One region of the Guyparkeria sp. TX1 genome, then DNA from elsewhere that is predicted to be linked to it. Evidence: predicted binding sites of a transcription regulator. Region 1 holds the regulator's gene; the other holds the start of a gene.
What was found. Region 1 encodes LexA, which represses DNA repair genes until DNA is damaged. Its sites were predicted from a motif close to TACTGTNNATATNNACAGTA; they were not measured.
Positions count from the first base shown of each region.

Region 1 (3,414 bases):
GCCTACCAGGCGTATTCCCAGATGGCGAGGAAGAAGCCGACGTTGTCGGCGTCCGACCCGGCCAGTCAGCGGGTGCAACGCATCACGCAGCGCATCGTGCCGCAGGCGATTCGTGTCTACCCGCAGGCGGCGGCATGGCAGTGGCAAAGCCTCGTGTTTCGTGATGACAGCATCAACGCGTTTGCGATGGCCGGCGGCAAGGTAGGCATCAACACCGGCATGCTCAACAAGCTTCGCCCCACCGATGATGAGTTGGCGCAGGTGATCGCCCATGAGATTGCCCACGCCTTGTCGGGGCACACTCGCGAGAAGATGTCGATGGCGATGACCCAGCAGATGGGGTTGTCGGTGGCCTCGGCCCTGGGTGGTCTGGATAGTCAGACGGCGGCGATGGCGCAACAGGTTGCCACCGTGGCCATCGACCTGCCGTTCAGTCGACGAATGGAACTCGAGGCCGATGAGGTAGGGCTGCTGCTGGCTGCGAGGGCCGGTTACGACCCGCGTGCGGCCGTGAGCCTGTGGCGCAAGATGCAGGCGAATGGCGGTGGTGGCGGCCCTGAGTGGCTGAGCACCCACCCGGACAGCGGCAATCGCATCCAGGCGCTTGAACGTGCCATACCGCGCGTGATGCCCGAGTATCGACAGGCGACCGGGCGCTAGCGCGAGCCGACCAGTTTCAAGGGGGTGGCGCCTGTTGTGCCGGGAGGCGTCGATTCGACGTTCCCGGCATCCAGTTCGAGATGCACCTCGCGGGGGTGAAACGGTTTGAGTCGTCGCACACTCAAACCTTGAGCACGCCGATGCACGGCCAGTTGTGCCCAGGCAGGGCTTGAGGGGGCGGTCATGGCGGTTCCTGATGCCATTTCGGCGCCGAGCGGGTAGGGCGTGACCAGGCATCCGCCGCCCGTTTCGGCGGCTAGCTTGAGCCGTCGGCGCAGGGCGAAACTCAGCGGGGGGAGCCAGGCGACGATCAGCGGATAGACGCCGGACTGGAGGACTTCCTCGGTCGCCCAACCCAGTTCACGCAGATTCCGCGGCTGGATGACGAGCAGGTTGTCGAGTTGCACCCCCTCCCGTTGCCAACGCTCGGCACAGGGGAGCGCCGGGGGGTTGATCAGCGCCACGCGCCCCGTTCGGGTTTGTCGATGCAGCCAAGGCATCAGCAGGGCCGTGGTGCCATGGCCCAGTGACGACTGGAACCAGTCCTGATGCGATTTCAGGGGTGTCGTGTCGAGTCGCTCACAAGGGCGCCGCCAGATCCCGCTGTTGGCCCGACCGGCATAAAGCTCTATCAACCCCTCGCTTGGCCAGCCACCGCCAAGCAATTCATCGAGTGCCGACCAGCCGCTGGGGCAGGGCGCGGCGCTCGACTCGGGCGGGCGGGTCTGCCGGCCACGCCAGATGTCATGCCGAGCCAGCAGCTCGGTGACGTCGTGCCCCCCGATGGCGTGTGCTGCCATGATGTGACGATCCTCCTGGTACGAGTGTACGAGTGGTCGTGCCTCCTGGCGCCTCGATGTTGTCGAGACACTAGGTGCGCGTCAGTCGAATGTCCGCAACACGCCGACCACACGGCCCTCGACGATCAATTCCTCGCGTCGCAGGTCGACCTCGATCGGTGTCATCTCGGTGTTCTCCGGGATCAACCAGACCTTCGCCCCGCGACGTCGATAGCGCTTGACGGTGACCTCGTCGGCCAGGCGGGCCACCACGATCTGGCCGTTGCTGACTTCCTCGGTGCGATGCACCGCGAGCAGGTCGCCATCCATGATCCCCGCATCGCGCATGCTCATGCCGCGTACGCGCAGCAGGTAATCGGCACGAGGGCGAAACAGGGACGGGTTGACCGGCACCTGGGATTCGACGTGTTCGGCCGCCAGGATCGGACTGCCCGCAGCGATCCGGCCGATCACGGCCAACTCGTCGCGGTGGGAGTCGTCCGGCAGGCGAATGCCCCTGGAGCGTCCTCCCATCAGCTCGATGGCCCCTTTTTTCGCCAGCGCCTTGAGATGGCTTTCCGCGGCATTGGGCGAGCGGAAACCGAGGGCGGCGTTTATCTCCGCCCGAGTCGGCGGCATGCCGGTCTCATGGATGGTGTCGCGGATGAACGCAAGGATTTCGGCCTGGCGGGACGTAAGGGGGCGCGATGTAGTCGATTCGGTCATGGTGATGGTCTTGGCGGAAGCATGAGCGAAGTATACTGTAAAAAATAACAGTATTCGTGCCCGGAGTCCGTTATGCCCATCGAGTCCACATCCCGGTCGCTACGACACGAACCCTACTGGCTGGCGCTGCGCTTCCCGGAGGCCTGGTTCGAATGTCGTTGCCCCGAAGAAGAGCGTCATGACCGTCCGCCCGCGGTGCTCCTGGATGGCAGCGGGCGCGGCAGCCGGGTGATGGCGATCAACCACGCGGCAGCCGGATTGGGTATCGAGATCGGCCAGAGCCTGGCTGGAGCACGCTCCCGTCACCGGGCGCATGCCTCGACGGACATTGTCCCGCTACGATGCTTGACCACCGACCACCGGGCCGTGGAAGAGTGGCTGGCCGAATGGGGCGAATGGGCACTGACATACACCTCGCGCGTCAGCCGCCCGCCACCGGTGCAACCCGGCGGAGAGAGCAGTGCGGGTCTGCTGCTGGAGATCGGTGGGAGCGCAGCTCTATTCGGCGGGCTCGAGACATTGGTTTCCCGGCTGCTCGAGGCATTGAAATCGTGGCACCTGGTGGTGCAGGCCGCGGGGGCCCCGCATCCGCGCGTTGCCTGGGCGTTGGCCGCAGCGGTGGATGACGAGGCCCCGAGGCTTTGCCACGCCCGAGAGCAACTGGCGGCCGTTAGCCAACTGCCTCTGGCGCTTGCCGATTGGCCGAGCAGCTGGATTGATCGCTTTGCTGAACTGGGGCTGCGGCGACTGGGCGAGGTGCGCCGCCTGCCGCGTGACGGCCTGGGAATGCGCACCGATCCATTACTGTTGGCCGATCTGGACCGTTTGTTCGCTGAACGGGACTGGCCGTTGGCCGATCTGGTGCCACCGGCCCGCTATGCCCGGGAGGTAAGCCTGTGGGATCCGGCCAGCCAGGTCGATCGCCTGTTGCTACTGGCCCGTGGGCCGCTGGTGGGACTGAGCGACTTCCTGCATCGTCGGCAACTCGCGGTGGCGGATTTCGTGGTGTGGCTCACCCACGAGGACAGGCCGTCGACCCGGTTGGAGGTGGCAACCGCCGAGCCCGGCCGGGACGAGCCCCTATGGCAAGAGCAATTGCGCCTGCGCCTGGAGTCGGCCGGGGGATTGGCGCCGGTGACCCGTCTGCGGGTGGAGGCCGAGCACTTTGTCACCCCCCGACCGGGGCAGGGCAGCCTTTTTGCCGATGCCGACGAGCGTGGGCGTGATGAGCGAGCCCTCTTTCAGCGCC
Region 1 is NZ_CP144142.1:1,793,095-1,796,508, reverse strand. Features, by position in the region: gene VWP12_RS08390 (M48 family metallopeptidase) at 1-660, shown strand, start outside; gene VWP12_RS08385 (hypothetical protein) at 657-1,460, opposite strand; gene lexA (transcriptional repressor LexA) at 1,542-2,165, opposite strand; gene VWP12_RS08375 (Y-family DNA polymerase) at 2,238-3,414, shown strand, end outside.

Region 2 (3,414 bases), 450 kb from region 1:
GGTCACCTCGGGCCGCGATGCCCTGGTCCTGATGCCCACTGGCGGCGGCAAGTCGCTGTGTTACCAGGTGCCGGCGCTGTCGAGCCCCGGTACGGCCATCGTGGTCTCGCCACTGATTGCCCTGATGCAGGACCAAGTCGCCGCGTTGCGCCAACTGGGGGTGGCTGCCGCCTTTCTCAATTCCAGTCTCTCGGCCGAGGAGTCCCGCGAGGTGATCCGGCAACTGCACGCCGGTGAGCTCGATCTGCTCTACATGGCACCGGAGCGACTGATGACCCCGGCGGCCCTCGACCGACTGTCGAGCCTGCCGGTGAACCTGATCGCCATCGACGAGGCGCACTGCGTCTCGCAGTGGGGCCACGACTTCCGCCCCGAGTATATCCGTCTGGGCGAGCTGGCTGACCACTTCCCGACCGTGCCGCGCATCGCCCTGACGGCTACGGCCGACGAGGCGACCCGTGAGGAGATCATCAATCGCCTGCGGCTCACGAATGCGCGGCGGTTCGTTTCCGGCTTCGATCGACCCAATATCCGCTACCGGATCAGCCAGGGCAGTGGTGGTAGCCGCGACCGGCTGCTGCGCTTCATCCGCGACGAACATGCCGGCGAGGCGGGCATCGTCTATTGCCTGTCGCGAAAGAAGGTTGAGCAGACCGCCGACTGGCTGACGGCACAGGGGCTGGTCGCCTTGCCGTATCACGCGGGCCTGTCGGCCGAGCACCGTCGCGAGGTGCAGGAGCGCTTTCTCGCCGAGGAGGGCGTGATCGTGGTCGCGACCATCGCCTTCGGCATGGGCATCGACAAGCCCGACGTGCGCTTTGTCGCCCATCTCAATCTGCCCAAGAGCATCGAGGCCTACTACCAGGAGACCGGCCGGGCGGGGCGCGACGGCCAGCCGGCCGATGCCTGGATGGACTACGGCCTGCAGGACGTTCTCACCCTGCGCCAGATGATGGCCGGCTCCGAGGCCGACGAGCGCATCAAGCGCATCGAGCGCGCCAAGCTCGACGCCATGCTCGGCCTGACCGAGGAGACCCGCTGCCGCCGGCAGTCGCTGCTGGGCTACTTCGGCGAGACGCTGGCCGAGCCGTGCGGCAATTGCGACAACTGCCTCGAGCCGCCGGAGACCTGGGATGCCACCGAGGCGGCGCAGAAGGCCCTGTCCTGCATCCACCGGACCGGGCAGCGTTTCGGCGTCAATTACCTGGTTTCCGTCCTGCGTGGCGAGGCGGACGACCGGATGCGTCGCTTCGGCCACGACCAGATATCCACCTTCGGTATCGGCACGGAGCTTTCCGCCACCGCCTGGCGGGGCCTGTTCCGCCAGTTGATCGCGCGCGGTCTGATCGCCGTCGATGCCGAAGGCCACGGTGGCCTGCACCTCGACCCGAGTGCCCGGGCTGTCCTGCGCGGCGAGGAGCGTCTGCACCTGCGTCCGGAGAAAAAGCGCCAGGCCGGAAGGCGCGGGGCGAAGCCGGGTAGCGCCCCGGTCCCCACGGAAGACGAGCCGCTCTGGGATTCGCTGCGCGCCCATCGCAAGCGGCTGGCCGAGGAGCAGGGCATCCCGCCGTACATGGTGTTCAGCGATGCCACGCTCAAGCACATGCTCGAGATACGACCGACCCAGCTCGAGGAGATGGCTGCAGTCTCCGGGGTGGGCGAGCACAAGCTGGAGAAATACGGCGAGGGTTTCCTGCGCATCCTGGTGGCCCATGCCGGCTGACCAGCCGCCTTGCCGTCTTTGGCGCCGGGGGTGGGGATCCTGATCGATGATTCGAGTCGGTCATACGGCTTGGTACAGATCGACGTGATCAGTGACTGGATATCGTAAGCTGTATTTATATACAGTATCGGCATGAACGCCCATGCCGAGCTCTCCGCCCGTTCCAATTTCAGCTTCCTGACCGCCACTCCCGACCCCGAGCGGCTGGTCGAGGTGGCGGCCGAGCGCGGTTATGCGGCCATCGCGCTGTGTGACGAGTGCTCGCTCGCCGGGGTGGTGCGGGCCCAGCAGGGCTGGCGGGCGTTGCCGGAGGATGGGCGTCCGCAGTTGGTCATCGGTACACGGCTGGTGCTCGAGGAGGGCGACGAGCTGGTACTGCTCGCCGCGAGCCGGGCCGGCTATGCCGCGATCAGCCAGATCGTCACCCGCGGGCGGAGGGCGGCGGCCAAGGGCGAGTACCGGCTGGAACGGGCGGACGTGCTGGAGGGCCTGATAGCGGACATGGGCGGCGGCGTGCGGGTGATCTGGCAGGTGCCGGCCGGTGGCATGGCCTCGCCGGACTGGCTGCTGGCCGGTGGCATCCGCCCCTGGCTGGGCGTGGTGGCGTGGCTCGACGGGCTGGACGGGCGTCGGGTGGCCCATGCACGGGCGCTGGCGGCGGCCCTCGAGCTGCCCGTCACCGCCCTGGGCGACACGCTGATGGCCGAGCGCGAGGAAAAGCCACTACTCGACGTGGTCACGGCCCTGCGCCATCGCCTGAGCGTGATGGAGGCGGCCGACCGGTTGCCGTCGAATGCCGAGCGCCACCTGCGCCCGGTCGAGGTGCTTGCCGAGCGGTTTCCGGCCGAGTGGCGGGCCGAGGCGGTGGCACTGGCTGCCCAGTGCCGGTTCTCCCTGAACGAGCTGTCCTACGAGTACCCGCTGGACGATATCCCGCCGGGCATGACCGGGCGCGAGCAATTGCGCCGGCTGACCTTCGAGGGCGCGGCCGTGCGCTGGCCCGAGGGCATTCCCGAGCGCGTGGTTGTCCAGATCGAGCGCGAGCTAACGATCATCCACGAGATGGCCTTCGAGCCGTATTTCCTGACCGTGCACGACATCGTGCACTTTGCCCGCTCGCGCGGGATTCTCTGCCAGGGCCGCGGTTCGGCGGCCAACTCGGCGGTGTGTTTCGCGCTCGGTATCACGGCGGTCAATCCGGCCGAGTCCTCGATGCTGTTCGAGCGCTTTATCTCCAAGGAACGGGCCGAACCGCCCGACATCGACGTCGACTTCGAGCATCACCGTCGCGAGGAGGTGATGCAGTACATCTACCGCCGTTACGGTCGCGATCGCGCCGCGCTGGCCGCCACGGTGATCCGCTACCGGCGCCGTTCGGCGCTGCGCGATGCCGCCCGGGCACTAGGCGTGGGTGAGGACGTCACCGAGCGCGTCAACGAGCAGCTGGTCTGGTGGGACCGGGATGTCAGCGACGAGAAGCTTGCCGCTGCCGGAATCGACGGCAACCTGCGTCAGATCCGCTGGTGGCTGGCGATCGCCCGGCAGCTGACCGGCATGCCGCGGCATCTCTCGCAGCACGTTGGCGGTTTCGTTATCGCCCGGGGACAATTGGCCGACCTGGTGCCGGTGGAGAACGCCTCGATGGCCGATCGCACGGTCATCCAGTGGGACAAGGACGACCTGGATGCCGT
Region 2 is NZ_CP144142.1:2,238,377-2,241,790, reverse strand. Features, by position in the region: gene recQ (DNA helicase RecQ) at 1-1,723, shown strand, start outside; gene VWP12_RS10320 (error-prone DNA polymerase) at 1,856-3,414, shown strand, end outside.
Region 2: VWP12_RS10320 (error-prone DNA polymerase) is a predicted target of LexA. The motif match lies at 1,831-1,850, and genes of this name have one in related genera.